2 linked regions of the Massilia litorea genome follow. The protein of the gene in region 1 interacts with the protein of each later gene in a pairwise test. Links are inferred from orthologs where the notes say so. Each region holds a gene or a part of one and is shown on either strand. Other genes may lie near its edges.

What was found.
Region 2: the proteins of recO (region 1) and ssb interact in binary tests that used the Escherichia coli proteins (3 or more experiments, as listed by UniProt). The link is inferred for Massilia litorea from one-to-one orthologs.

The regions. Positions count from the first base shown.
Region 1 is NZ_CP062941.1:3,137,707-3,152,455, forward strand. Bases 11,832-14,749 are described here. They hold recO (DNA repair protein RecO), read left to right. Parts: upstream 11,832-12,849; coding sequence 12,850-13,650; downstream 13,651-14,749. Other genes in these bases: era (GTPase Era), read left to right, coding at 11,832-12,824; LPB04_RS14120 (pyridoxine 5'-phosphate synthase), read left to right, coding at 13,664-14,434; acpS (holo-ACP synthase), read left to right, coding at 14,448-14,749. Outside these bases: LPB04_RS14040 (beta-ketoacyl-ACP synthase III), read left to right, coding at 1-253; fabD (ACP S-malonyltransferase), read left to right, coding at 287-1,225; 3-oxoacyl-ACP reductase FabG, read left to right, coding at 1,257-1,994; acpP (acyl carrier protein), read left to right, coding at 2,176-2,415; fabF (beta-ketoacyl-ACP synthase II), read left to right, coding at 2,452-3,699; LPB04_RS14065 (protein YgfX), read left to right, coding at 3,878-4,354; RNA polymerase sigma factor RpoE, read left to right, coding at 4,435-5,037; LPB04_RS14075 (sigma-E factor negative regulatory protein), read left to right, coding at 5,144-5,443; LPB04_RS14080 (DegQ family serine endoprotease), read left to right, coding at 5,610-7,064; LPB04_RS14085 (glutaredoxin family protein), read left to right, coding at 7,064-7,324; lepA (translation elongation factor 4), read left to right, coding at 7,687-9,480; lepB (signal peptidase I), read left to right, coding at 9,477-10,394; LPB04_RS14100 (DUF4845 domain-containing protein), read left to right, coding at 10,431-10,838; rnc (ribonuclease III), read left to right, coding at 11,023-11,796; more of era, read left to right, coding at 11,793-11,831. UniProt on the Escherichia coli protein: Involved in DNA repair and RecF pathway recombination.
Region 2 is NZ_CP062941.1:1,111,487-1,126,275, reverse strand. What follows is about bases 5,772-8,729. They hold ssb (single-stranded DNA-binding protein), read left to right. Parts: upstream 5,772-6,976; coding sequence 6,977-7,483; downstream 7,484-8,729. Other genes in these bases: LPB04_RS04960 (glycosyltransferase), read right to left, coding at 8,616-8,729; uvrA (excinuclease ABC subunit UvrA), read right to left, coding at 5,772-6,536. In the rest of the region: LPB04_RS04985 (TonB-dependent receptor), read left to right, coding at 1-1,195; LPB04_RS04980 (cyanophycinase), read left to right, coding at 1,199-2,410; LPB04_RS04975 (MerR family transcriptional regulator), read left to right, coding at 2,583-3,620; more of uvrA, read right to left, coding at 3,687-5,771; more of LPB04_RS04960, read right to left, coding at 8,730-10,847; LPB04_RS04955 (DUF1428 domain-containing protein), read right to left, coding at 11,316-11,675; LPB04_RS04950 (hypothetical protein), read right to left, coding at 11,757-11,933; LPB04_RS04945 (glutathione peroxidase), read right to left, coding at 12,052-12,597; LPB04_RS04940 (lysozyme inhibitor LprI family protein), read right to left, coding at 12,686-13,714; LPB04_RS04935 (MFS transporter), read left to right, coding at 14,186-14,789. UniProt on the Escherichia coli protein: Plays an important role in DNA replication, recombination and repair. Binds to ssDNA and to an array of partner proteins to recruit them to their sites of action during DNA metabolism. Acts as a sliding platform that migrates on DNA via reptation.

The sequences.
Region 1 (14,749 bases):
GCCATCCGACGTCGACTGGCTGATCCCGCACCAGGCGAATATCCGCATCATGAAGAGCACGGCCAAGAAACTCGGCCTGCCGCTCGAGCGCATGGTCGTCACCGTCGACGAGCATGGCAATACCTCGGCCGCCTCGATCCCGCTGGCGCTCGACCTTGCCGTGCGCGACGGTCGCATCAAAGCAGGCGACAATATCCTGATGGAAGGCGTCGGCGGCGGCTTTACCTGGGGCGCCGTCCTCGCGCGCATGTAACGCAGTAAGCTTCAATACGAGGAACATAACAAGATGAGCAAATTCGCATTCCTGTTCACCGGCCAGGGCGCGCAAGCGGTCGGCATGCTGAACGGCTTCGCCGGTAACGCCGTGGTGGAGCAGACCGTCGCCGAGGCATCCGATGCCCTCGGCCTGGACATCGGCAAGCTGATCGCCGAAGGCCCGAAGGAAGACCTCGACCTCACCACCAACACCCAGCCGGTCATGCTGACCGCCGCCGTGGCCGTGTACCGCGCCTGGATCGCGGCCGGTGGTCCCGTGCCCGCCATCGTGGCCGGCCACAGCCTCGGCGAATACTCGGCCCTGGTAGCCGCCGGCGTGATCGATTTCAAGGACGCGGTGCCGCTGGTGCGCTTCCGTGCCCAGTCGATGCAGGAAGCGGTGCCGGTCGGGCAGGGCGGCATGGCCGTCGTGCTCGGCCTGTCCGCTGACGACGTGCGCGCCGTCTGTGCCGAGGCAGCCCAGGGCGACGTGGTCGAAGCCGTGAATTTCAACGAGCCGACCCAGATCGTGATCGCCGGCCACGCCGCCGCGATCGACCGCGCCTGCGAGATCGCCAAGGCGAAGGGCGCCAAGCGCGCCATGAAGCTGGCAGTCTCGGCGCCGTTCCACTCCTCGCTGCTGAAGCCTGCTTCGGACCGCCTGCGCGAGTACATGGAAAAACTGAGTTTCAATGCGCCGCGTATCGATTTGATCAACAACGTCGACGTGGCTATCCTGAAAGACCCGGAGGCGATCAAGGATGCCCTGGTGCGCCAGGCAGCCGGCCCGGTGCGCTGGGTCGAGACCATGGAGAAAATGGCGGCCGAGGGAGTCACGCAAGTCATCGAATGCGCCCCGAGCAAGACCCTGATCGGCATGGCGAAACGCATCGATCCGGTGCTCGTCGGCGAAGCCCTGACGGACCAGGCCGCGCTCGAGCGCGTGCTGGCAGCCGTCAAGGGCGCCTGAGCGTCAACATCGTTTCAAGTAAAGGAACAGAATGAATCTGGAGAACCAAGTCGCTCTCGTCACCGGTGCCTCGCGCGGCATCGGCAAAGCCATCGCTCTCGAACTGGCCCGTCAAGGCGCAAAAGTCGTCGGCACCGCTACCAGCGAATCCGGCGCGGCGGCCATCACCGAATACCTGGCCGAGTTCGGAGGCAAGGGTCTCGTGCTCGACGTCACCGACGCAGCGCGCTGCACCGCCGTCATCGACGAGGTGCAGAAGGGCTTCGGCAGCCTGTCCATCCTCGTCAACAATGCCGGCATTACCCAGGACAACCTGGCCATGCGCATGAAGGACGAGGAATGGGACAGCGTCATCGCGACCAACCTCACCGCCGTCGGCCGCCTCTCGCGCGCCGTGCTGCGCGGCATGATGAAGGCCAAGCAAGGCCGCATCATCAACATCACCTCGGTCGTCGGTTCGTCCGGCAACCCGGGCCAGATGAACTACGCCGCCGCCAAGGCCGGCGTGGCCGGCATGACGCGCGCACTGGCACGCGAAATCGGCAGCCGCAACATCACCGTCAATTGCGTCGCGCCGGGCTTCATCGATACCGACATGACCAAGGGTCTGGGCGAAGGCCAGCACGAAGCGCTGCTCACGCAAATCCCGCTGGGCCGTCTCGGCCAGCCGGAAGACATCGCCCATGCGGTGGCTTTCCTGGCCGGTCCGACCGCGGCTTATGTCACCGGTACCACGCTGCACGTGAATGGCGGCATGTACATGAATTGACTGAAAGTCTGCCGGCACGGGGCGTACGATTGAATTTCGCCCCATTTACATCACGGCAGAATCTCATCTTTTAGCAGGAGTTTCGGCTGAATTAGCGTCAGACGCCGAAAATAGTTTTTCAGCGCGCAAACCTGATAAAATGCGCGCACTTTCCGCAACACATACCTAATGGAGCCATAACATGTCGGATATCGAACAACGCGTTAAAAAAATCGTCGCTGAGCAACTGGGTGTTGCAGAAGCCGACATCAAAATCGAGTCCTCGTTCGTTGACGATCTCGGCGCCGATTCCCTGGACACCGTTGAGCTGGTGATGGCCCTGGAAGACGAGTTCGAAATGGAAATCCCTGACGAGCAGGCTGAGAAAATCACCACCGTCAAGCAGGCGATCGACTACGCGACCGCGCACGTTAAGGCCTAAGCGGGCCTAAGCTGTTTTAGTTTTCGGGAGAATCGCTTGAGCCGTTCACGCAACCGCCGCGTTGTCATTACCGGCCTGGGCTGCGTTTCACCTATCGGCAATAACATTGCCGATGCGTGGAGCGCAGCGCTGGCTGGCAAGTCGGGCATTGCCAACATCACCAGGTTCGATGCAACGCCGTTTTCGACCCGCTTTGCCGGCGAAGTCAAAGGCTTCAATATCGAGGATGTCATCCCCGCCAAGGAAGCCCGCAACATGGATACGTTTATCCATTTCGGCATGGCAGCGGGTATCGAGGCGCTGCAGGATTCCGGGATTGAAGTCACCGAAGAGAATGCAGACCGTATCGGCGTGATCGTCGGTTCGGGCATCGGCGGCTTGCCGCGCATCGAAGAGCAGAAGGACGAATACGACAAGCGCGGCCCGCGCCGCATTTCGCCGTTCTTCGTGCCTGCTTCGATCATCAACATGATCTCGGGCGACCTCTCGATCAAATTCGGGTTGCGCGGTCCGAACCTGGCCATCGTCACGGCCTGCACCACCGGCCTGCATTGCATCGGCGCGGCCGGCCGCCTGATCGAATACGGCGACGCCGACGTGATGATCGCCGGCGGTGCCGAGTCGACCATCTCGCCGCTGGGCCTGGGCGGTTTCGCCTCGGCACGCGCGCTGTCCTCGCGCAACGAGGATCCGGCCACCGCTTCGCGTCCCTGGGACCGCGACCGCGACGGCTTCGTGCTGGGCGAGGGCGCCGGTGTCATGGTGCTGGAAGAGTACGAACATGCGAAGGCACGCGGCGCGAAGATCTACGCCGAGCTGCTGGGCTTTGGCATGAGCGCGGACGCCCACCACATCACGGCGCCGATGGAAGACGGCAGCGGCGCAAGCCGGTGCATGGTCTCCGCCATGGCCAATGCCGGCATCAATGCCGACCAGGTGCACTACGTCAATGCGCATGGCACCTCGACGCCGCTGGGCGACCTGGCTGAAGTGCAGGGGATCAAGCGTACCTTCGGCGACCATGCCCACAAGCTGGTGGTCAACTCGACCAAGTCGATGACCGGCCACCTGCTGGGCGGCGCTGGCGGCCTCGAGTCGGTGTTCACGGTGCTGGCGATCCACAACCAGGTCTCGCCGCCGACGATCAACCTGTTCAACCAGGATCCGGCCTGCGATCTCGACTTCGTGGCGAACACCGCCCGCGACATGCAGATCGACTATGCCGTGAAGAACTCGTTCGGCTTCGGCGGTACCAACGGTACCCTCGTCTTCGCCAAGGTCTGAAGTTCGAGCATGTGAACAAGACAGATCGACACCCGAGTGGTGTCGATTTGTTTTTTTGCAGCTTATGTCTGAACCTGCTGCGCCCGGTCCTGTCTAAGGTATTGGACGCCTGACCCTGCCGCACCCCGCGCGCGGCAGGCGTTCCGTTTCACTTTCCCTTCATATCGTGTCCCTTGCCGTGTCCGCACGTGTTGCGCCGTCACGCCGTTTGCGCGCAGGCCTCCTGCTGTTCGCGCTGGCGCAGCTATGCGCCGCCACTCTCGTCGGCATGGTGTTGCCGGGCCGCTTAGCCGGCGCCCCTTTTTGCGTCGCTTTTTTCCTGCTTGCAGCGCTCAGTTTGCTGCACCGATGGGCGAGCACGACAAAGACGCACCGGATTGATGTATCTGGAACCGGCACCATCCGCCTGACGGTACAACAGGAGATGGGAGCCGAACCGCCGGCCTCCGACGGACGGGTGGTCACACTGTTGCCCGCAAGCCTGGTCTGGCCTTCGATGCTGCTGCTGCATCTGGCCGACGAGGCCGGTACCAGGCACCTCGTCCCGGTGCTGCGCGACAGCCTGCCGCCATCCGACTACCGGGCGCTACGCGTGGTGATCGGCACGCTGGGCAGGCACCCCGGGCGAGCGGCAACGACATCCGAAATACTTTGAACTTATTGCAGCGGGCCAACTCTTAGACAGGGAGGAGATACGATTCTCCCGTCGGCGCAGGCCCCAACGGGACACGGTCAGTGACGACAGAACGCGAGGGTGATCAACTGCTGGTCGAACGCGTCCAGGCCGGCGACAGGCAGGCGTTCGACTTGCTGGTGGCGAAGTATCAGCGTAGGCTGATGCGGCTGGTGTCGCGCCTCGTGCACGACCCTGCCGAAGCCGAGGACGTGGTGCAGGAAACCTTCATCAAGGCCTTTCGCGCCTTGCGCCATTTCCGCGGCGAGTCCGCGTTTTATACCTGGCTGTATCGGATCGGCATCAACACGGCAAAGAATTATCTCGTCACACAGGGCCGGCGCGCACCGACCTCGACCGAGGCAGATACGGAACGCGCTGAAGCGTTTGACGATGCGGATAGCTTGCGAGACATTAATACACCGGAATCAGTGTTAGCGAGTAAGCAGATCGCCTACACGGTCAATGCGGCAATGGAAGCGCTCCCGCTGGAACTGCGGACAGCAATTGTCTTGCGCGAAATTGAGGGTTTGAGCTACGAAGAAATCTCCGAAGTGATGGCGTGTCCAATTGGAACCGTGCGCAGCAGGATTTTTCGCGCGCGCGAAGTCATCGCCGAAAAATTGAAGCCTTTGCTCGATTTTCCGGCTGACAAACGTCGGTAGCTAGCGTTATCGCAACAACAAGGAGGGCGGAAGGTCAAAGCAGATGGATCGCTCGCCTCCCTGAAAACTGGACCACTTTTTGGATCAACAGCTACTGGAACGACCGATGGACACGAACAAAAAAAACCGCGAACGTATCTCCGCCCTGAGCGACGATGCATTGCCGAAAGACGACCACGAACTGGCCTGCGCAGCCCTGCGCACGGCCGATGGAATGGCAGCGTGGGAAGTGTATCACCTGATCGGCGATGTGCTGCGCACGGGAGAGCCTGCCGATCTCTCGCCCGGCTTCGCGGCACGCCTCAGCGCGCGCCTGGCGGCCGAGCCGCTGCATCCGCGCCGCCCCCTCGTCGAGGCCGAGCTCGCCAAGCCTGGCGTGCTGGCGGCCTCCACACCCTCGTCCTGATACCTGCCTCTGCGGCAAGCCGGCCGGCGATCGTCGCCACGATCGCTGCGCGGTCCTCGCCTCCTTTTCCGCGGCTGCGCCGCGCACCCGTCCGCCGGATGCGCGACAAGACGGTGGTTTTTGGCTTACCATAACGTCAATTCCCCCGTCCTCAACCGTGACTTCCATGACAAGCAAAAAAATTGCCAACGTAGTCGTGTCGGCCCTGCTGTTGGCGTGCGCCGGCTTTTCCGTTTCCACTGCCGCTAGCGCCGCCGCTCCCGTGCCGGTCCCGGTGGTGACGGGCCTGCCCGACTTTTCCGACCTGATCGACAAGGCAGGTCCCGCGGTCGTGAACATCCGCACCACCGAGCGTGTACGGATGGGGCAGGGCGGACCGGGCGAAGAGGAAATGCAGGAATTCCTGCGCCGCTTCTTCGGCCAGCCGATTCCGCGCCGCCGCTCCCCCCAGCAGCAGCCGCAGCAGGAAGAAGAAGTGCAGCGCGGCGTCGGCTCCGGCTTCATTATTTCCGACGACGGCTATGTGCTGACCAATGCCCACGTGGTCGAGGGTGCCGACGAAGTGACCGTCACGCTGACCGACCGCCGCGAATTCAAGGCCAAGGTGCTGGGCTCGGACAAGCGCTCCGACGTCGCCCTGCTGAAGGTCAGTGCGACCAATCTGCCTTACCTGCGCACCGGCGACTCGAGCAAGATCCGGGTCGGCGAGTGGGTGATCGCCATCGGTTCGCCATTCAATCTCGATAACACGGTGACAGCCGGCATCATCTCGGCCAAGTCGCGCGACACCGGCGAATACCTGCCGCTCATTCAAAGCGACGTCGCCGTCAATCCCGGCAATTCGGGCGGCCCCTTGATCAACATGCGCGGCGAAGTTATCGGCATCAACTCGCAGATCGCCACGCTTTCCGGCGCCTACAACGGCATTTCCTTCGCCGTGCCGATCGACGAGGTCATGCGCGTGGCCGAGCAGCTCAAGAAGACCGGCACCGTCACCCGTGGCCGCCTGGGCGTGCAGATCAGCGAAGTCACGCGCGACGTCGCCGAGTCGCTGGGCCTGGGCAAGGCGCGCGGGGCCGAAGTGTCGATGGTCGAAGCGGGCGGCCCGGCCGAAAAGGGCGGCATCAAGGTCGGCGACATCATCCTGAAGTTCAACGGCCAGGCGATCGAGACCACGCGCGACCTGCCGCGCCTGGTCGGCGCGACCAAGGTCGGCGCGCGCGCGACGGTCACCGTCTGGCGGCGCGGCCAGCAGATCGATGTGCCGGTGACGATCGTCGCGCTGGAAGACGAAAAGGCGGTCGCCCCCAAGCCGCAACCGAACAAGCCGGCGCCGGGCGCAGCGCCGAATGCGCTCGGCCTGCATGTGTCGAACCTGAATGCCGAACAGCGCCGCGGCCTGCGCCTCGAGGGCGGCGTCGTGGTCGACAGCGCCGAGGGCAGGGCGGCCGCGGCGGGCGTGCGCGAGGGCGACCTGATCCTGCAGATGAACAATGTCGAGATCAAGGACGCGGCCCAGTTCAACGCGCTGGCCGGCAAGCTCGATCCGAAGAAGAGCGTGGCGGTGCTGGTGCGGCGCGAGAACGTGACGCAATACCTCGTCATCAAGCCGGTCAAGTGATGCGCTTTACTCTCTATTCGCGCAGCTACTGCCATCTTTGCGAGGATATGCTGAACGCCCTGCAGGCCATGGCGCCGGCGGGGCAGGCCTTCGAGGTCGACGTCATCGATGTCGATGCCGACCCGGCGCTGGTGGAGCGTTTCGACGAGCTGGTGCCGGTGCTGTATGGGCGGCTCGATGAGCCTGAGCTGTGTCACTATTTTCTCGATGCCGAGGCGGTACGGCGCTATCTCGACCGCGAGCTGGTGCGGGCTTCGTAGGGTGGGCTCCGCCCACGCGGAACACGGCATGCAAACCGCACCGTTTCCCGCAAGCTGGGGCGGTATGCACGAGTTCGACCGCGTGGGCAGAGCCCACCCTGCGGTGCGCCGACCTTACTGGTCACAAAGACTCCCCAGCAGCCCTCCCACAGAAACCGGGCTTTCTACCCTGAAATCCGGTAAAATGCCTGGCTTGGAAAAGCTTTTGTCCCTCGCACACAGGCTTACACGTTGAGATAAGGCGCTCGCCTGGGGAGAACCAGCCCCACACGAAGCGCCTTTTTCGTATTGCGCCGGCAGTTCGCGGCGCCGCCCGGCAGCCTGTCGGCGGCTTCGCCCCTTTTTGGTTTTGAGCTTTGTTAATGAACAACATACGTAACTTCTCCATCATCGCCCACATCGACCACGGCAAATCGACCCTGGCCGACCGCATCATCCAGCTGTGCGGCGGCCTGTCGGACCGCGAAATGGACGCGCAGGTGCTCGACTCGATGGACCTGGAGCGCGAGCGCGGCATTACCATCAAGGCGCAGACCGCTGCCCTGCAATACAAGGCGCGCGACGGCCAGGTCTACAACCTGAACCTGATCGATACCCCGGGCCACGTCGACTTCAGCTATGAAGTCTCGCGCTCGCTGTCCGCCTGCGAAGGCGCGCTGCTCGTCGTCGACGCTTCGCAAGGCGTGGAAGCGCAGACGGTCGCCAACTGCTACACCGCACTGGACCTCGGCGTGGAAGTCGTGCCGATCCTGAACAAGATCGACCTGCCGCACGCCGATCCCGAGAACGCCAAGAAGGAAATCGAGGACGTGATCGGCATCGACGCGTCCGACGCGACCGTGTGCTCGGCCAAGACCGGCCTCGGCGTGGAAGACGTGCTGGAAACCCTGATCGCGAAAGTCCCGCCGCCGAAGGGCGACCCGGACGCACCGCTGCAGGCCCTGATCGTCGACTCCTGGTACGACCCCTACGTCGGCGTCGTGATGCTGGTGCGCGTCGTCAACGGCACCCTGCGTCCGAAGGACAAGATCCTCCTGATGGCGACCGAGTCGGTGAACCTGGTCGAGAACATCGGCGTCTTCACGCCGCGCTCGGTCTCGCTGCCGGAACTGAAAGCGGGCCAGGTCGGCTTCATCATCGCCGGCATCAAGGAACTGACCGCCGCCAAAGTGGGCGACACCGTGACCCTGGCGAACCGTCCGGCCTCAAGCCCGCTGCCGGGCTTCAAGGAAGTGCAACCGCAGGTCTTCGCCGGCCTGTTCCCGGTGGAAGCGAACCAGTACGACGCGCTGCGCGACTCGCTGGAAAAGCTGAAGCTGAACGACGCCGCGCTGATGTACGAGCCGGAAGTGTCGCAGGCGCTGGGCTTCGGCTTCCGCTGCGGCTTCCTGGGCCTGCTGCACATGGAAATCGTGCAGGAACGCCTCGAGCGCGAATTCGACATGGACCTGATCACGACGGCCCCGACCGTGGTCTACGAGGTCGAGATGCGCGACGGAACGGTTATTCGCGTCGACAACCCGTCGAAGATGCCGGAACCATCGAAGATCAACGAAGTGCGCGAGCCGATCGTCGACGTCAACCTTTACATGCCGCAGGAATATGTCGGCTCGGTGATGACGCTCTGTAACGGCAAGCGCGGCATCCAGATGGACATGGCCTACCACGGCCGCCAGGTGAAACTGCACTACGAAATCCCGATGGCGGAAATCGTGCTCGACTTCTTCGACCGCCTGAAGTCGACCTCGCGCGGCTATGCCTCGATGGACTACGAGTTCAAGGAATACCGCTCGGCCGACGTGGTGAAGGTCGACATGCTGATCAACAGCGAAAAGGTCGATGCGCTGGCGATCATCGTGCACCGCGCCAACGCGCCGTACCGCGGGCGTCAGGTAGCAGCGAAAATGCGCGAACTGATCCCGCGCCAGATGTTCGACGTGGCCATCCAGGCGGCGATCGGCGCCACCATCATCTCGCGCGAAAACGTCAAGGCGCTGCGCAAGAACGTGCTGGCGAAGTGCTACGGCGGCGACATCAGCCGCAAGAAGAAACTGCTTGAGAAACAAAAAGCCGGTAAAAAACGCATGAAACAGGTTGGTTCGGTGGAGATTCCACAGGAAGCCTTCCTCGCCATCCTTCAAGTGGAAGATAAATGAACCTGCAACCAATCCTGGGGAATTTTGCGCTTATTCTGTTCGTACTCATGGTGGTCACGGGCGTCGTCTGGTTCCTGGACGTCTTCGTCCTGGCCAGGCAACGCCGGGCCGCCGCGGACGCCGCGCTGGCCGAATACGATGCCCGCACGGCCAAGCTGATTGCGGACGGCATCAAGGTCGACAACAACGGCAACCGCGCGGCAATCGAGGCGGCGCACCTGCGCCAGCCGACCTGGGTCGAGTACTCGGGCAGCTTTTTTCCGGTGATCGCGCTGGTGTTCTTCCTGCGTTCCTTCCTGTGGGAACCGTTCAAGATCCCGTCGAGCTCGATGGTGCCGACCCTGCTGGTCGGCGACCTGATCCTCGTGAACAAGTACACCTACGGCATTCGTCTGCCGATCGTCAACAAGAAGATCATCGAGATCAACGATCCGCAGCGCGGCGACGTCATGGTCTTCAAGTATCCGAAGGACATGAGCCAGGACTACATCAAGCGCGTCATCGGTGTGCCGGGCGACAAGATCACCTACGAAAACAAGCGCCTGACCGTGAACGGCGTGCCGGTGCAGTACACCCCGCTCGACGAATACCTGGACGACGAACGGCCGGTCTACCACAAGCAGTTCGTGGAAAAACTGCCGGGCATGGAACACCGCATCCTGAACACGGATCCGGCACGCTCCTTCAACCTCGACGGCGTGGAGAACTTCCCGCACCGCGACGCCTGCGACTATTCGTATGATAAATTTACCTGTACCGTACCGGCAGGCAACTACTTCATGATGGGCGACAACCGCGACAACAGCGCGGACAGCCGCTACTGGGGTTTCGTCCCGGACAAGAATATCGTCGGCAAGGCCTTCCTGGTCTGGATGAACTTCGGCGATCCGAAGCGCATCGGCGCGATCAAGTAACAGGAAAGAGGCCGGGTTCGGCCTCGCCAAGGAGTCATGATGCAGGACCGCAAACCCGTAAGCTCGACGAAGCAGCAGGGCATCTCGCTCACCGGCCTGATCCTGGTGTTGATGGTGCTGGGCGTGTTCGCCCTGCTGGCGATCAAGGTCGTTCCGTCCTATCTCGAGTTCCGCGCCGTTCGCGACGGCATCGCGCGCGCCAAGGCGGCCGGCGGCAGCGTTTCCGAGATGCGGCAAGCCTTCGATAAGTCGGCTGAAATCAATAATATCGATGCGATCCGCGGCCGCGACCTCGTCATCGGCAACGAAGGCGGCAGCCCGCAGATCAGCTTCGCCTACGAAAAACGCATTCCCCTGACCGCGCGCGCCACCCTCGTCATCGATTACGATGGCACGACCGACCCGAGCGGCGTCGTGGCGGCGAAAGAGGGCGGCTCGAACTGATCCGCCATCCGGCCGCGCCGCTTCGACGCGTGCCGGGCAGGGAACCCGCCGCTGCCCGTCTTGGAGCGGGGGAACCCTCATGGCGCGCGCCGCCCGGCGCCGCCCAACCGAGCAGGAAGCGCCGCCTTCGCTGCGGCCGTACTACAATACATCGACAATGAATCTTCAGTTATTGCAAACACGCTTGGCTTATACGTTCCGGGATGCTGGCCTCTTGCAGCAGGCCCTGACACATCGTAGCCATAGCAGCCTGCATAACGAACGCCTCGAATTCCTGGGCGACTCGATCCTGAACTGCGTCGTGGCCTCGATCCTGTACGAACGCTTCAGCCACCTCGACGAGGGCGACCTGTCGCGCCTGCGCGCCAATCTCGTCAAGCAGCAGTCGCTCTTCGAAATCGCGACCAGGCTCGAACTGTCGCAATTCCTGCGCCTGGGCGAAGGCGAGCTGAAATCGGGCGGCTTCCGCCGTCCCTCGATCCTGGCCGACACGCTCGAGGCCCTGCTCGGCGCCATCTTCCTCGACGCCGGTTTCGATGCCGCGCGCGACGTCATCCGTGCTTTCTACATTCCCTTGCTCGACACGGTCGACCCGCGCACCCTCGGCAAGGATGCCAAGACGCTGCTGCAGGAATTCCTGCAAAGCCGCAAGATTTCCTTGCCTACCTATAACGTGATCGCCACCCATGGCGCCGCCCACAGCCAGGAATTCGAAATCGAATGCCTGGTCCCGAAACTCGGCATCCAGGTCTTCGGCCGCGGCGGCAGCCGCCGCGCCGGCGAACAGGCCGCCGCGCGCCTGGCGCTGGAAACAGCCGAACAGGCGCTGCGCAAGACCCCGGCCGCCGGCCGCAAGGCCAAGCCGCGCGCCGCCCAGCTCAAGCTGGCCGGCATCGCCACCATCCAGGGCGACGAGGCCGCAGACGCGCCACTCGCCGTTCCGACCAAACAGGCATGAAGAAGCTCAGTATGAATACCGAAGACCACACCCCCGACAACACGCCCGGCCAGGACCTTCCCCAGAACGACGCGGGTGAAGAGCAGGGCGCCGACCTGAACGCCTTCTTTGCCGACCGCAAGGACGCCAGCGGCGGCGCCTCGCCGCAAGGTTTCCGCTGCGGCTACATCGCCATCGTCGGCCGCCCGAACGTGGGCAAGTCGACGCTGATGAACCAGTTGATCGGCGCCAAGGTGTCGATCACCTCGCGCAAGGCGCAGACCACGCGCCACCGCATCACCGGCATCCAGACCCATGACGACGCCCAGTTTATCTATGTCGATACGCCCGGCTTCCAGACCCGTCATGCGAATGCACTGAACAAAACGCTCAATAAAACTGTCTCGAACACGCTGACCGCCTCGGACGTCGTCCTGTTCGTGATCGAGGCCGGCAGCTTCGGCCCGGCTGACCAGCAAGTGCTGGACCTGCTGCCGAAGAACGTGCCCGTGATCCTGGTCATCAACAAGTCGGACCACATGAAGGACAAGGCGACCCTGATGCCCTTCGCGCAGAAGGTGGCGTCCCTGCGCGACTTCACGGCCATCGTGCCGGTGTCGGCCAAGTTGCGCTTCCAGATCGATTCGCTCGAACGCGAGATCCGCAGCCACCTGCCGGAAAATCCGCCCGTGTTCGGACCGGACGACATCACCGACCGCAGCGAGAAATTCCTTGCGGCCGAGATCGTGCGCGAGAAAGTGTTCCGCCTGCTGGGCGACGAGCTGCCTTACACGAGCACGGTGATCATCGAGCAATTCCTGCAGGAAGGGAATCTGCGCCGCATCTTCGCCGCCATCCTGGTCGAGCGCGATACCCACAAATCGATGATCATCGGTAACAAGGGTGCGCGCCTGAAGGAAATCTCGACCCAGTCGCGCCTCGACATGGAAAAGCTGTTCGGCGGCCCCGTGTACCTGGAGATCTGGGTCAAGGTCAAGTCCGGCTGGGCCGACAACGAAGCGGGCCTGCGCGCCTACGGCTACGAGTAAGCCCCCGGAGGACTTCCCCCAACGCATGACGAGCCTCGACACTCCTCTCGATCCCGACAAGACGGCGGCCGAGGGCTCCGCGCCCGTGCCTCGGCGCAGCCGCGCGCCCCTCAGCCAGGTCCGTGTCAACGGCCAGCCTGCGTTCGTGCTGCACAGCTATCCCTACAAGGAAACGAGCCTCATCGTCGACCTGTTTACGCGCGACCACGGGCGCATTGCCGTCGTGGCGAAGGGCGCGAAGCGGCCGCTCTCCAAACTGCGCGGGGTGCTGCAGACTTTCCAGCCCTTGTCGGTGTCCTGGAGCGGCAAGTCCGAGCTGCGTACCCTGATCGACGCCGAATGGGTCGGCGGCATGCTGCCCATCGAACGCACGGCCTTGCTGTGCGGCTTCTACCTGAACGAATTGCTGGTGAAATTGCTGGCGCGCGATGATCCGCACCGGGCGCTGTTCGACCACTACATTTCGACGCTGAACGAGCTGGCGCACGGCGAACCGGCACAAATTGCCTTGCGAAAGTTCGAACGGGCCTTACTTAAGGAAACAGGCGTCGCCGCCGACCTGAAACGCTCGACGACGACGCGCGAGACGGTCGACGCCGCGCTCGATTACGTGGTCGATCCCGAGCGTGGCGCCCGCGAAGCGCGCGTGTCCGATGTCTGGCCGGTTGTTTCCGGCAAGACCCTGCTCGACATGGAGCGCGAGGATTACGCCGATCCGGCGACGCAGGCGCAGAGCAAGCAATTGATGCGCTTCCTGCTGGCGCACCACCTGGGCGGGGTGCCCTTGAATACGCGGCAGATTTTGATCGATTTGATGCAGTTATAAAACCTAAACAACCATGAGCTTCCTGCAACCCGTCGGCCCGGTCATCGACCTGGGCGTCAACATCGACCACATCGCCACCGTGCGCAACGCGCGCGGCACCGTTTACCCGGACCCGTTGCGCGCCGCCTTATTGGCCGAGCAGGCCGGCGCCGACCTGATCACGCTGCACCTGCGCGAAGACCGGCGCCACATCAAGGACGCCGACGTGCTGGCGATGCGCCCGCAGCTGGCCACCCGCATGAACCTGGAAGCGGCCGTCACGCAGGAGATGATCGACTTCGCCTGCCAGGTGCGTCCGCAGGACGTCTGCCTGGTGCCGGAGCGGCGCGAGGAAGTCACGACCGAAGGCGGCCTCGACGTCATCCGCTATTTCAAGGAAGTCGAGACGGCGGTAAAGCAGCTGAAAGGCGAGGGCATCCGCGTCTCGCTTTTCATCGATGCCGACGAACAGCAGATCGAAGCCGCGGCCCGCACCGGCGCCACCGTGATCGAGCTGCACACCGGGCGCTATGCCGAGGCGGAAGCTTCCGAGGCGCTGCACGAACTGGAGCGCATCAAGGCCGGCGTGGCAGCCGGCGTGAAGCACAGCCTGGTCGTGAACGCCGGCCACGGCCTGCACTACACCAACGTGCAGCCGGTCGCCGCGATCCGCGACATCGCCGAACTGAACATCGGCCACGCGATCGTGGCCCACGCCTTGTTCGCCGGCTGGGAAAACGCCGTGCGCGAAATGAAGGCGATCATGGTTGCCGCGCGCTTGGGCGTGACGCTGGGGGCACAGTGAGCGAGGGGTTGACATGATTTATGGCATCGGCACCGACATCGTCCAGATCTCGCGTGTCGAGGCCGCGCTCGCGCGCAGTGGCCCACGTTTCGCGGAAAAGATCCTCGGGCCCCAGGAGCTCGAGAAATACCATGCGCGGCGCGCGCGCAGCGAAGTACGCGGCCTGCGTTTCCTGGCCACGCGCTTTTCGGCCAAGGAAGCGTTCTCGAAGGCGATCGGCCTGGGCATGCGCATGCCCATGACCTGGCGCTCGGCGCAAATGCTCAACGCCCCGAGCGGCAAGCCGATGATCGTCTGCAGCGGCGCACTCGAGGA
Region 2 (14,789 bases), 2.0 Mb from region 1 along the record:
ATTCCGGCGCGAGCACCAGGTCTTCACGCCCTCAAGCCTGCTCGTCTCGAACAACATTGCGGGCGACCGCGACAGTACCGTGCCGGCCGGCGAGCTGCTCGAAGTCGAGACGGCGGACAACACCCGCAGGGTGGCATCGGTCTTCACCGAACTGAATGCCCCATTCACCAAGGAATTGGAGATGCAGTTCGCGCTGCGCTACGACCGCTACAGCGAAGTCGGCAGCACGACCAACCCGAAGCTCGGCCTGCGCTGGCAGCCGAACGCGGCCCTGCTGCTGCGCGCCTCGGCCGGTACCGGTTTCCGCGCGCCCTCGCTGTCGGACCTGAAGCGCCCGACCATCTTCGGCACCTCGGCCGGCATCCTGACCGACCCCCAGTGCGTGGCCCAGGAAGGCAGCATCGACCTGTGCACCGACCAGTGGAACGTCGAGCGCCGCTCGAATCCCGACCTGAAACCGGAGAAGTCGCGCCAGTTCACGCTCGGTACCGTGGTCGAGCTGAACAAGCGCACCAGCTTCTCGGTCGACTACTGGAACATCGAGAAGCGCGATGTCATCAGCACACTGGGCGAGCAGGTCATCATCGAGAATCCGGCCGCCTACAACGGCAAGTACATCGAGCGCGACGAGGACGGTTTCATTTCGAACATCCTCTTGATGAAGGAAAACCAGGGGCGCCTGAAGACCTCGGGCATCGACGTGGGGGCGGACTGGCGCAGCGAGCGCGGGGATTGGGGGCGCTTCGGCGTCAACCTGTCGGGCACCCGGATCCTGCGCTACGACCGCCAGTTCGGACCGGCTGAACCCTACCGCAGCAACCTGGGCGTGTTCCTGAACGACCAGGCGATCCAGAAATGGCGCCATCGCATCAACTTCGAATGGGACAAGGGCCCGGTCAGCCTGACCCTGGCCAATCAGTACTCCTCCAGCTACACCGACCAGAACACGACCTACGACCCGTTTACGGATGCGCTGCTGGCGCCCAACAAGGTGAAGTCGTATTCGCTGTGGGACCTGACCGGCAGCTGGACCATCAGCAAGCAACTCAAATTGCGTGCCGGCCTGCTCAACCTGCTCGACAAGGATCCGCCGTTCTCGAACCAGGCGTATTTCTTCCTGGCCGGGTACGACCCCAGCTACACCGATCCGCGCGGCCGCAGCGGCTTCGTCAGCGTCAACTATTCGTTCAGGTAAGCCATGCTGAAGGAGGTAATCGGCGCGCTGGCGCTGGCTGTGACCCTGGCGCCGGCCGCGGCCGCGGCCGGCGATCCTCCGAAAGGGTCGCTGGTGATCATCGGCGGCGGCCTGCGCGCCGAGAATGCCGCCGTGTGGGAAAAGATCGTGGCGCTGGCCGGCGGCAAGGGGGCGCGCATCGCGGTGCTGCCGACGGCCGCGGAGAATCCCGAACGGGAGGGCAGCATGGCGGCGAATAACCTGAACCGCCATGGCGCACAGGCCTTCGTCGTGCCGCTGGCACCGCGCCTGGCGGGCAGCGATGTGCGCAAGGTGGCCGACGACCCGGCGCTGGCGCAAGCCGTACGCACGGCCGGCGGCGTGTTCTTCACCGGCGGCGACCAGGCCCGCATTACCGGCGCGCTGCGCCGCCCCGACGGCAGCAACAGCGCGGTGCTCGATGCGCTGTGGACGCTGTACCGGCGCGGCGGCGTCATCGCCGGCACCAGCGCCGGCGCCGCCGTCATGAGCAGCACCATGTTCTACGATCCGCCACCGGACGTGCTGCCGCTGCTCAAGCACGGCCTGGTGGACGGCAAGGATATCGCGCCCGGCCTGGGGTTCATTGGCGACGATGTCTTCGTCGACCAGCACCTGCTGGCGCGCGGACGCTTCGCGCGCATGCTGCCGGCGATGCTGAAGAAGGGCTATACGCTGGGACTCGGGATCGACGAGGACACCGCCATGGTGGTGGCGCCCACGCGCGAGGTGAGCGTGATCGGCCGCACCGGCGCGATCGTGCTCGACCTGGGCGAGGCGGTCACGGACAAGGCGAGGGCGCATTTCAACCTGTCGAATGCGCGCATCAGCTACCTGGACAACGGCGACCGCTTCAGCCTCGCGCAGCGCGGGTTTATTCCCGGGCCAGGCAAGGAGCCGGTCGAGAAGACGGGGGCGGAGCACCGCGACGCCCTGTTTTATACCGACATCCTGGGCAATACGGCGGTTCTCGACCTGCTGGTCAAACTGGTCGACAGCGACCTGCAGCGCGCCGTCGGCCTGGCCTTCGAAGGACCGGCCAGCCGTGCGCCGGAACGCGGCTTCGAATTCACTTTTACACGCATGCCCGATACGCGCGAATACGCCACCAACCGCGAGGATGCGTGGTCGATCTACCGGATCCGGTTAGATGTGCGGCCGGTGCGCATGCACCAGCCGCTGTACACGGCCGAGTAGAGGGAGTTCATGAACACGCGTTCGGAACACCAGGGGCGCGCCGCTTCGATCACGTCGCCATGACAGCCTTCGGCAACCCAGCGAGGTATTAATATTCACTGTTTTACGGAGTGCTTGACCCTCACGTAGCGTCAGGCCGCAAGCTGGGTCCACGTTGAAGAAAGGAAGACCGATGCTGCTGAAAATTGGAGAGTTGGCGAAACGCACCGCGCTGACGGTACGCACGCTGCACCATTACGACGCGATCGGCCTGCTGACGCCTTCGGCGCGTTCCGATGCCGGCTACCGGCTGTACAACGGCGCGGACATCGCCAGGCTGCACCGCATCCTCGCCTTGCGCCGTTTCGGGTTGTCGCTGGCCGACATCGGAACCTATCTCACCAGGCCGGACCTGCCGCTCGTCGACGTCGTGACGCAGCAGATCGCCATGCTGACCCAGCAGATCGACGAAGCCGATGCCCTGCGCATCCGCCTGTCTCGCCTGCGGCAGCAGTTGATCGCTGGGCAGGAGCCGGACCTGGCCGACTGGCTGACCACACTGGAGCACATGAGCATGTACGACAAGTATTTTTCGCAGGACGAATTGAAGCAACTGCCGCTGTACACGGATTCGGCGGCGCGCTCGCAGGAATGGGCGGCCTTGGTGGCCGCCGTGCAGGCGCTGTTGGATGCCGGCGCCGCGCCGACCGATCCGCAAGCGCAGGCATTGGCGCAGGAATGGATGACGAAGATCGTGCGCGACACCGGCAACAACCCGGTGTTGTTCGCCAAACTGAATGCGATGCACGAACGCGAGCCTTCGGTGCAGGACCAGACCGGCATCACGCCGGCGCTGATGGGCTTCGTGATCGCCGCGGCCTACGAGGCAAAATGCGCGATCTACCGCCGTTACCTCGACGACGACGAATACGCGTATTTGCGCGCCAACATCGGCAAGCGCAGCGCCGAGTGGCCGGGACTGGTGGCACAGGTGCGCAGCGCGATGGACGCGGGCCACGCACCGGACGCGCCCGAGGTGCGGCCGCTTGCCCAGCACTGGTTCGACCTGTTCCGTTCGTATGCGGGCGACAACCCGGCCACGCAGATGAAGCTGCGCCAGGCGCTCGAGAACGAGCCAGCGCTGACGAATGGCGGCTGGGTCGATGCGCCGATGCGGGCCTTCATGCGCCAGGCGATGGCCGCCTTGCGCGCACAGGCAGCGCAGGCGTAGGCGGTGCGCCGTCTGGCACGAAAAAAAAGCAGAGCCGCGGCTCTGCTTTTTTTACTTCGACCCCGCTTACTGCTTCAGCAGCGGTCCCAGGTACTTGCCCGTCACGCTGTTTGGATTTTTCGCCACCGCTTCCGGCGAACCGGTCGCGACAATCTTGCCGCCGCCGGCGCCGCCCTCGGGACCGAGGTCGACGATCCAGTCCGCCGTCTTGATGACGTCCAGGTTGTGCTCGATGATGGCGAGCGTGTTGCCCTGGTCGCGCAGGCGATGGATCACCTTCAGCAGCAGGTCGATGTCGGCAAAGTGCAGACCGGTGGTCGGCTCGTCCAGGATGTACAGCGTCCGCCCGGTATCGCGCTTCGACAGTTCCAGCGACAATTTCACACGCTGCGCCTCGCCGCCCGACAGGGTGGTCGCGCTCTGCCCCAGCTTGATGTAGCCGAGGCCGACATCGAGCAGGGTCTGCAGCTTGCGGGCGATCACCGGCACCGGCTTGAAGAACTCGTGCGCATCTTCGACCGTCATCTCCAGCACTTCGGTGATGTTTTTGCCCTTGTAATGCACCTCGAGCGTTTCGCGGTTGTAGCGCTTGCCATGGCAGACGTCGCAGGGCACATACACGTCCGGCAGGAAGTGCATCTCGACCTTGATCACGCCATCGCCCTGGCAGGCTTCGCAGCGGCCGCCTTTCACGTTGAACGAGAAGCGCCCGGCCGAATAGCCGCGTTCCTTGGCCGTCGGCACCGTCGCGAACAAATCGCGGATCGGCGTGAACAGGCCGGTGTAGGTCGCCGGGTTCGAGCGCGGGGTGCGGCCGATCGGCGCTTGGTCGACGGAAATGACCTTGTCGAAATGCTCGAGGCCGAAAATCGCGTCGTGCGGCGCCGGTTCCGTCTGCGAGCCGTACAGGTGGCGCGACAGGGCCGGATACAGCGTGTCGTTGATCAGGGTCGACTTACCCGAACCCGAGACACCGGTAATGCAGGTCATCAGGCCGACCGGCAGCGTCAGCGTTTCGCCCTTCAGATTGTTGCCGGTGGCGTTCGTGATCACCAGCTGGCGCTCGGGGTTGGCCTGCGTTCGCTTCTTCGGCACCACGATCTTGCGGCGGCCGTCGAGGTACTGGGCGGTGACCGAGTGTTCGTTCGCCATGATCTGCTCTAAGGTGCCCTCGGCGATGATCTGGCCGCCGTGCACGCCGGCGCCCGGACCCATGTCGACGATGTAGTCGGCGGTACGGATCGCGTCTTCGTCGTGCTCGACGACCAGCACGCTGTTGCCGATGTCGCGCAGGTGCTTCAGGGTCGCGATCAGGCGGTCGTTATCGCGCTGGTGCAGGCCGATCGACGGCTCGTCGAGCACGTACATCACGCCGGTCAGGCCGGAGCCGATCTGCGAAGCGAGACGAATCCGCTGCGCCTCGCCGCCCGACAGGGTATCGGCGCTGCGGTCCAGCGACAGGTAGTCGAGGCCGACGTTGTTCAGGAATTTCAGGCGTGCCGTGATTTCCTTGATGACGCGCTCGGCGATGTCCTTCTTGGCGCCCGTCAGCTCCAGGGTCTCGAAAAACTCCAGCGTGTCGCGCAGCGGTTTATCGGACACCTCATAAATGGCACGCTGCTGGGCACCCTGGCCGATTTTCACGAAACGCGCTTCGGTGCGCAGGCGCGCACCGTCGCAGGACGGACATTTCTTCTCGTTGATGAATTTGGCCAGCTCTTCCTTGACCGCCATCGAATCGGTCTCGCGATAACGGCGCTGCAGGTTGTTCACCACGCCCTCGAAGGTGTGCTCGCGAATCACGGTGCGGCCGCGTTCGTTCACATAGGTGAACGGGATCGACGTCTTGCCGGAACCGAACAGCACGGCGTCCTGCGCGCTCTTCGGCAACTGCTCGAAGGGTTTGTCGAGGTCGAATTCGTAGTGGGACGCCAGGTTCGACAGCATCGTGAAATAGAACTGGTTGCGGCGGTCCCAGCCTTTGACGGCGCCGGAGGCGAGCGACAGGTTCGGGAAGGCGACGATCCGCTTCGGATCGAAGAACTCGATGTGGCCGAGGCCATCGCACTGCGAGCAGGCGCCCATCGGGTTGTTGAACGAGAACAGGCGCGGCTCGAGTTCCTGCAGCGAATAGCCGCAGACATTACAGGCGAACTTGCTCGAGAACACGGTCTCTTTTTCCGTGTCCATCTCGTAGGCGACGGCGCGACCATCGGCCAGGCGCAGCGCGGTCTCGAAACTCTCGGCCACGCGCTGCTTGATCTCCGGATTCACTTTCACGCGGTCGATCACGACGTCGATCGAATGCTTTTCCGTCTTTTTGAGTTTCGGCAGCTCGTCGATCTCGTAGATCCGGGCCGGATTGACCCCGCTCTGGATGCGGAAACGAATAAAACCTTGCGCCTGCATGCCGGCGAAGAGATCGGAATGTTCACCTTTGCGGCCGGCCACGACCGGCGCCAGGATCATCAGCTTGGTGCCCTCGGGCATGGCCAGCACCGAATCGACCATCTGCGAGACAGTCTGCGCCGCCAGCGGCTCGTGCGGGTGGTCCGGGCAGTAGGGCGTGCCGACGCGCGCGTACAGCAGGCGCAGGTAGTCGTGGATTTCGGTCACGGTGCCGACGGTCGAGCGCGGATTGTGCGAGGTTGCCTTCTGCTCGATGGAAATCGCGGGGGACAGACCCTCGATCAGGTCGACGTCCGGCTTTTCCATCAGTTGCAGGAACTGGCGCGCATAGGCCGACAGCGACTCGACATAGCGGCGTTGTCCCTCGGCATACAGGGTATCGAAGGCAAGCGAGGATTTACCCGAGCCCGACAGGCCGGTGATGACGATCAGCTTGTTGCGCGGCAGGTCGAGATTGATGTTTTTGAGGTTGTGCGTACGGGCACCACGAATACGAATTTCTTCCATTAAATTTGGCAGGCTTTCAATAAGTTTTGCGGGGCCGCGCACGAACTGTCGCGATGGGCGGGCCAATCGAGGGGGAATCTGCTAGTTTAACGCGTTTTTGTTGCGGCTGTACATTCATCCAGTACTCTGGTGTACCAGCGCTGTCAGCTTGATATGCCGTTCTCACAAGCGAACTGAAATCGACAATACCGCTCCCGGTGTATGTGAGCCGTTTGCGCCCGGCTTCAATGGCAAATAGTTCAGAATCCGAAAATAAATTTGCGGGGGTACCGGGACAAGGATCGGCACTTTTTGCGCCGCGTCGGATGCTGACTCAAGCCAACAAAATCTTCTTTATATGCGGGCACTTCGGCCCCATAATATCGTGCTGTATCACTCAGTTCCCTGGCGCTTAGACACGTGCAGAGCCAGGGCTTACAAAATCCTGAAGGAGTACCACCATGGCATCAGTCAACAAGGTCATCATCGTCGGCAACCTCGGCCGCGATCCGGAAATCCGCTACATGCCGAGCGGCGACGCCATCGCGAACATCGCGGTCGCCACCTCGTTCAAGTCGAAGGACCGCAACACCGGCGAGCAGAAAGAGCTGACCGAATGGCACCGCATTTCGTTCTTCGGCCGCCTGGCCGAGATCGTCGGCCAGTATCTGAAGAAGGGTTCCTCGGTCTACGTCGAAGGCCGCCTGCAGACCCGCAAGTACACGGACAAGGACGGCATCGAGCGCTACGCGACCGACATCGTCGCTGAAAACATGCAGATGCTGGGCGGCCGTGCCGGCATGGGTGGCGATAGCGGCGGCATGGGCATGGACGACGGCGGCGGCTACGATGCGCCACCGCAGCGCCAGCAGGCACCACGCCAGGCGCCACCGGCCCCGGCAGCCCGTCCACAGCCGCAGCGTCCGGCACCAAACTTCTCGGACATGGACGACGACATTCCGTTCTAAACCCTGCCTTGTCGTATTTTTGTCGATAGAAGCGCGTGTGCCGAAGGCACACGCGCTTTTTCTTTATCCACACTTATTTAGTGGAGCTGTGGCGCAACTACTACATAGGGCGCCTAACCGGGTTTGAACTGACCCACGCGTGGACTGAACGCTGGCGCCGCACGGTAATAGATCACGACCGAATGCTTGCTGTGTCAGCCGCTTGGGTGTGGCTGGCAGAGGCGCGTATGCTGCTCAATAGACTCGCTTACCAGCATTGATTTTGTCTACACCCTCTTAGCCAAAACAGTGGGTAAATGACGAGATTCGTCGCAAAGCGTGTCAAGTTTTGGAATGGGAAGCGTCATTCTGTTTTAAACAGACCTGGAGGCTTACCAGTCCATGAGGCTGCCCTATACTTAGCGATGCACCGTACCGCAGCCGAGCCGCCAACACGGTTCATGCTGTGTGCCTGGCGTTGGCGTTGTTGCATCGGGACCTAAGCAATGCAGGAATCGACTTGCTGAAACGGCACGATCGCACCGGTTGCAAGCTTGGGAATCCCCGGCGGGCGCGCAACCGCGCGTACGCTCGCGGTGGAGAAATCAGGCTATTAAGGCGAAGTCGTCGAGATGCAGCTAGCATACGAGTCCGCGATTCCCTCGGACGCGCCTACAATCGCACGCAATGGCTCGATAAGCGGCGAGCACGCATGCAAGCGTGGGCGAACTACCTTGACGGTCTCAAAAACACTGTCTAAACGCGAATGCGCCAGCCTCGTAGCGTCTCGATCGAACGCTCTGTTCCGTCGGCTCGCAGTGGATCGTCACTGCGGGGCATATCTTCCGTCCGGCTCTTGCAAAAAAGTCAGCGGGGGTGACGCAAGCGCCGCACGATCCAACGCACAGTCCGCAGGCCGTGCCGCAATAAAGGTACTCGATATAGAGCTCTGTAGCTGCGTATCAGCCGGTACGAGCGCGACCGGCTGAACTCTCTCCAAGCGTGCGCCTCGTGTTGGTATTCGATCAACTGATGTCGCAGCGAATCGTTGTCGCGCTCAGCTGCGTCAAGCTTGCGAGCGTAATGCAACAACTGTGCGCGCAACTCAGCCACCTTTCGAGCCGTGTAATCCATATGCACGACAGCCTCTTCGTCAAGCAGCCTTTTCATAATTCGTATCCCCGAAAATCCTTTTAATTCCTGCAAGATAGCCGGCGCGTCCATGGCGCCCCGAAATGTAGTTCAGTGCGTTGGCCGACAAGCAGGCCAATTTAGTCGGATCTTCGTAGAGCAGCCCGAGCGCCTGTACGTACTGCGACGCAGCCTGCGCATCGTCGAGCGGCAAGTCCAACAAGATGCCCGTATCTCCGTCCGTGATCGCGTCCGCGATGCCTCCGATTCCAGGCGCGATCACGGGCAGTCCGGCAGCCATCGCCTCAAGAATGATGTTCGGCAGACCGTCATACCATGTCGTATAGATAAACGCATCATATTGATCGAGCGCGATGTCGGTGATATCGCTGAAAGCGCCCCGATAGTTGAATTTCGACATGTCAATCTGAAACCCATGATCGAATGTTCCGTACACATCGAGGGTCACGTCCGGCATTTTCTTCGATAGTTCCAACGCCAGATGCGGGAGCAGCGACACGCGTTTCTGTTGCCCAATCCGCGACGCCCAAAGCACCCGCTTATTGGGGCTTCCGCTCGGTCGTGCCTTTCTCTCGCCCGGCTCGATAAGAGCCGGCAGGCATACCCACTTTTCGCGATGGAGGTCAAAGCGGTTGACGTCGTCCGCAACGGTCGCCGCATTGTCAGATACGAGCTTGGTGAACTCGTCTAGATGGTCACAGATAAATTCCGTGCCGAAGCCACTAGTCGCCAACGTTCCCGCCTCGAAATGCATGTCATCACAAAAACGGTAGTAAATGATTTTATTTTGTCTAAAATGCGGATGATGATACTTAATCAGCCTGTGCCCGAAGAAACTTGTCTTCACGTGTATGCGGGCGTCGGGAGCGACAGACATAATTAAACGTGCCGTAAGACGCTCACGTTGTTCATCGTTCAGTCGCGCGCCCAAAGAATAAACATCTACGCAGGTGACATAAGCAGGAAGCTTATGGCGCCATGTGTGCGCCTCGGCGTACTCTCCAGTGATTACGAGCGCATTTCTTCCAATTCCAGTATTCAGTAGGCCGCGCATCACGTCCAGGATATACCGCTCAGCGCCTCCGGGACGAAGATAAGGCAGAACGAATACATCCGTAAATGTCCGGTCTCCAACTTCTGCACACATCTCGTAATAAACTGCGGCGGCCTCACATGAGGCCCAGGTAGGCGCCCAGCCCGTACCGCCTGCAAGCAAAGCCGTGTCGATTATTGGGTCGATCCTGTTCGCCGCAACCGCCAGGACGGCAAGTGCGTTATTCGCGCGGTAAGCCGCAGCAATGTCGTACTGGGCTGGTTCCGGCCATGCACCACTTCGCACCTGTCCGTACTCTTTTTCAAATCTTGCCATGTATTTCTTGGGCGAAAAGAGCGGGTTATGAGGGACCTCCAGGCGGCCAGACCGCCTGGCGCTGGCCATGATGCTGTTCGGACGCTGGCGGTAGTAAAGGACAATGCCGGGACAGTAGTCCAATTCGAATCCATTCGCGATCGCGGTCGAATTAAAAAGGTAGTCTTCGTACGCGTGTCCGCGAGTATGGTCGGGATGCTCATATCTCTGTTTCTCGTACACCGACCGATGAAAAAAAGCACGCGAATTAAAGGCGTGTTGATCTACCATGAGGAATTGGCCGCGAGCGGCGTTCTCATGGCGACTCATCCATCTGCTAGCGCCGAAACCGATTAGCCATTCAGGAAACAGGATCGTTTCGCGCCCCCGACGCTTCGCGAGCGCGAGTATGTCTGCAAAGTAGTTAAACGAGACCAGGTCGTCAGCGTCTTGCGGGCACAGATACTCGCCATGCGCAAGGTCGCAGCCTGTATTTCGGCTTAAACCGAGTGAGCGATTCTCGCACTCGACAACTTGCACCTTATTGAAACCGGTGGCTCTCGTACGCTGTACCGCCTGTCGCGTTCGCTCGTCCGCACAGTCCAGGACGACAATAAGTTCTGTCCTGATCCCTTCGAAATGTGCGAACTCGGCCGCTTCGCTCAGAGACCTCATGGTGCGAGCGATGAACCGCGCCTCGTTATGAACGTTAAGAATGACAGAAATATCTAGCATGCCGACCTTGGGTAACTTTTCCCGAAAGTTCCCAGTATAGAGGAGTTTTGTTCCAAACCGGTAACCTAACTTAATGGTCCCGAAGTCGTCACAGTAAGCTTTTCCGGCTCGGAGCGACCATTGAGCTACGCGGGTCGACAGTTCAAACACAAGAGCTTTTCGAGCTCGCTGATCGGCGGTCGTAACATCCTTCGTCCAAATAGTAACGCAAATTCATGCCCCTTTCGCCGAGAACTGAATCACGTTTGCATTGTTCAGCAGCGTGTCGATTCGCTCGCCCAGGCGCTCCCACGCCTCGCACTTCTCCTGACGGTCGCCCACCTGCTTTGATATGCTCTTGACGCACACATGCTGTGTTGCTCCGACTACTGTGCAAGCGAGGGGCCTCGATGAACTCGACCACGGCATGCCGCCGTCCTCCCATTCAGGATCACCGATTGTGCCTGATCTTGACCTTTTCCGATCTACAACGCAAGTGAATGCTCACTCAAGAAGCGCCTGATCCCGGCCGCCACTGGCGGGCAGATCGGGCAGATCCGCTTGAACCGTTCTGATCGTCAGCGACGGTATTCCAAGAACCCGCAACCTGTTGCGGGTTTTTTACGCCTGGCGCCAGGCCTACATATCCACCATCATCTCGAACCCACCGTAAATCATGCGCTTGCCATCGAAGGGCATGTTCTCCGGCTTCATGAACTCGGCCATGCGCGGATCCTGCATGACCTTGTCGTTGACCTCGTCGCGCTTGGCGCGCGAGGGGTAGACGATCCATGAAAAGATGACCACTTCGCCTTCTTCCAGGTTCACGCTCTGCGGGAAAGAGGTGAGCTTGCCCGGCTTGACGTCGTCGGCGACGCATTCGCGGAACTCGGTGGCGCCGAACTCGCGCCAGATGGCGGCGCATTGCCTGGACATGTCCAGGTAGGCCTCAAGCTTATCTTTGGGGACGGGAATCACAAAACCATCGACGTATGCCATGACGCTGCTCCTGCAAGTGGGATTGGTCAGACTTCGGCGACGCGCGAAAAATCCCGGCAGCGCGCCATGCCGTGCGCCGGCTCAATTCAGGCGTGGTCCGCCTGCCGAGCCGATCAGCGTGCCGCGCCGCAGGCGCAGCGGGGTGTTCGGCGTGCGGATGCCGCACACCATGCCCCAGGCCGCGGCCCAGCGCAGCGCCTGGTCCGTTGCCGGGCCAAACGGGCGGGCGCTTGACGCGCGTGCCAGTGCAATCGACATGCGTTTCATCGCATACAGCTTGCGAGGTGATACTTGCTTGACCATGGACTCAGGTTAGTGGGCTTCACCCCTGTCCACCGTGCCCTATCTAACCCCCGCGCCACATCGCCCGTGCCGATCAGCCCAGCGCCGCCTCGATCGCCGCCACCAGCGCCGGATCGTCCGGTTTCACGTCCGGTGCGAAGCGGGCAATGACCTGGCCGTCGCGGCCGACGAGGAATTTCTCGAAATTCCACATCACATCCGACGGGTTCTTCGGGCTCAGGCCGTGCTGGGCCAGCTTTTCGCCGAAGGTGCTGCCTTCGGCCTGGCGCGCCTGCGGCTGGGCTGCGATGAGTTCGCGGTACAGCGGGTGCCGTGCTTCGCGGTTGACCTCGACTTTTTCGAACATCGGGAAGCGCACGCCGTAGTTGCGCTGGCAGAAATCGGCGATTTGCTCCTCGGTGCCCGGCTCCTGGGCGCCGAAATCGTTGCAGGGAAAGCCCAGTATCACGAGGCCCTTCTCTTCGTATTGCTCAAACAGTTTTTCCAGGCCGGCATATTGCGGCGTCAGGCCACATTGCGAGGCGACGTTGACGATCAACATGACTTTATTCCGGTAGTCGGCGAGCGTGGCGTCCTGGCCGTCGAGGCGGTGCAGCGGGATATCGAAAAGCGTACTCATGTGATCAGTCCTCAGGATTGCAGAACTGCCATCCTACTCCGCGTTGCGCGCGCGTGCCGGCGCGCTGCCCGGATGCAGGACAGGACGATCAGCGCCCCGCCGCGGCGTTGTCGAGCTCCGTCAACTGTTTTAAACGGCGCGCGGTGAGCTGGGCACGCCAGGCGGAGCCGGGCACCTGCGGATGGCGGATCGAACCGAACAGTTCCATCGCATCGCGGTATGCGAGCCAGGCGCGCTGGGTCTTCTCGACGCCGGTCTTGCGGATCGTGCCCAGATACGAGGTGCTGGCCGGGCGGTTCAGCATGAACTGGCGGTAGACCGCGTTCATCTTCTCGTCGAGGCTGGCGAATTCGCCTTCCGAAAAGCGCGGCGCCTTGCCGCCTTCGGCGTCCATCACATCGAAGGCGAACTGGTCGAGTTCAGCCGCCTGGACGTCGAGCTGCAGAGAGCGGGTGGCGCTGCTGCCGGCATCGGTCTCGTAGTCGACCCGGTGCTGCGCAAAATAATGGACGGCTTTGCTTGCCATCTCCAGGCCGAGTTGCTCTTTCGCATTCCAGCCACGGGTCAATGCCGCGAGCTGCGCGCTGCGTGACTTGTCGCGCTGGCGCTCGCGCATGGCCGCGCACTGGCCCCGCAGGTCGGCAGCGGCGTCGTCGCAGACGTCGATCGCTTCCCGGTCGTCGCCGCTGGCACGCCGGCGCAGGTGCTGGACGCGGCTCTTCATCTCGCCGACCGGGCTCTGGATGCTGCATGCGTGTTTCAAGGCCAGATCGAATTGCGGCGTCATCCCGGCGCCGTTCGCATACAGCATCATCAGCACGCCATGCGCCTCCGTGCGCGCCGCGCAGGCGTGCACCCGCTCCCAGTCAGCCTTGCCGGCATCCGGCAGGTTGACGGTCTCGTAATACAGGCCGGCGGCATCGCAGCGTCCGTTCTCGCCCTTGCCGGCCACGACCGGGCGCGCCGGCTGCTGGTTCTTCACGCGCAGGCATTGGCGATACCAGTCGCTGCCGCGCAGTACTTCAGGCGGGGCACCGTAGACATTCGGATAGGGTGCCGCCTGGACGGTGCTGCCAATGAACGCCGCCAGCAGGAAGGGCCAATACGCAGGGGACATCGGAATCTCCTCAAAAGTTTCCTATCGGAAGCTTTAACGCTACCCCGGGCCTGCCTGGTCGGTGGTGAGATGGCGCAATTTCTCCGGTATGGAGAGGCCGGAATTGCGGCTTCCTGCGTGCTTGCGCCAAGGGTTTTTACACTCCGTAACGCCTTTTCATGCCAGACCGTAAACAGCTCATGCAGCCCTGCTAACGACTTGAAATATTGACTGTGAACATGACGCAACGGGCATAAATTTTTTCCGCGTGGAAAACAAAAACCGCCGCCCGATTGCGTAAAATTGCTACCCATAACTTCTTGACGCCAACCAATAACCGGTTGGCGTTTGCTTTTTATACCCCTGTTAGCAGTCAGTTACGAACGGCAGAGCAGTCAACAAGACGCCACCGCACCAACGCTTTCCCGACGAGTGGAGCCTCTCGGATAGCACGCTGACAGCACAGGGATAGTTCACTTTTATTCGGAAACAATGCACACCACTGCTCCTGCCGTTACTGCCCCGATCTCCTCGTCGCGCAGCCCGGTTTTCGCTCAAGCCCAACAATATGCTCTGCCCATCATTTTCGCCCTGTTCGGCGTGATCATGGGTTCCTGGGCCGGCCGCATCCCGGCCCTGGCCGAACGGGTGCACGTGTCGCACTCGGCCCTGTCGATGGTGCTGCTGTGCGGCGGCGTCGGCGCCTTGCTGTCCTTCCCGGTGTCGTCTTTCCTGATGGGCCGCTTCGGCGCCCGTAAATCGCTGCTGATCGCCGGCCTGGCTTTGCTGGCCGTGCTGGTCTCGATCGGCCTGGCGCCGACCGTGCCGCGCCTGATGATGGCCGTGCTGATGCTGGGCATCACCGCGTCGACCTATGACGTCGCCATGAATGCCGCTGCCGCCAAGCGCGAAAAGCAGACCGGACAATCGCAAATGTCGATGCTGCACGGTCTGGCCTGCGGCGGCGGCCTGGCCGGCGCCACCCTCGGCAGCCTGATGGCCGGCCTGCACATCGCTCCGGCTAGCCATTTCATCATGGTCGCCATTCCCCTGGCCATGGCACTGGTCGGCGCCTGTCAGATGCTCGACATCGAAG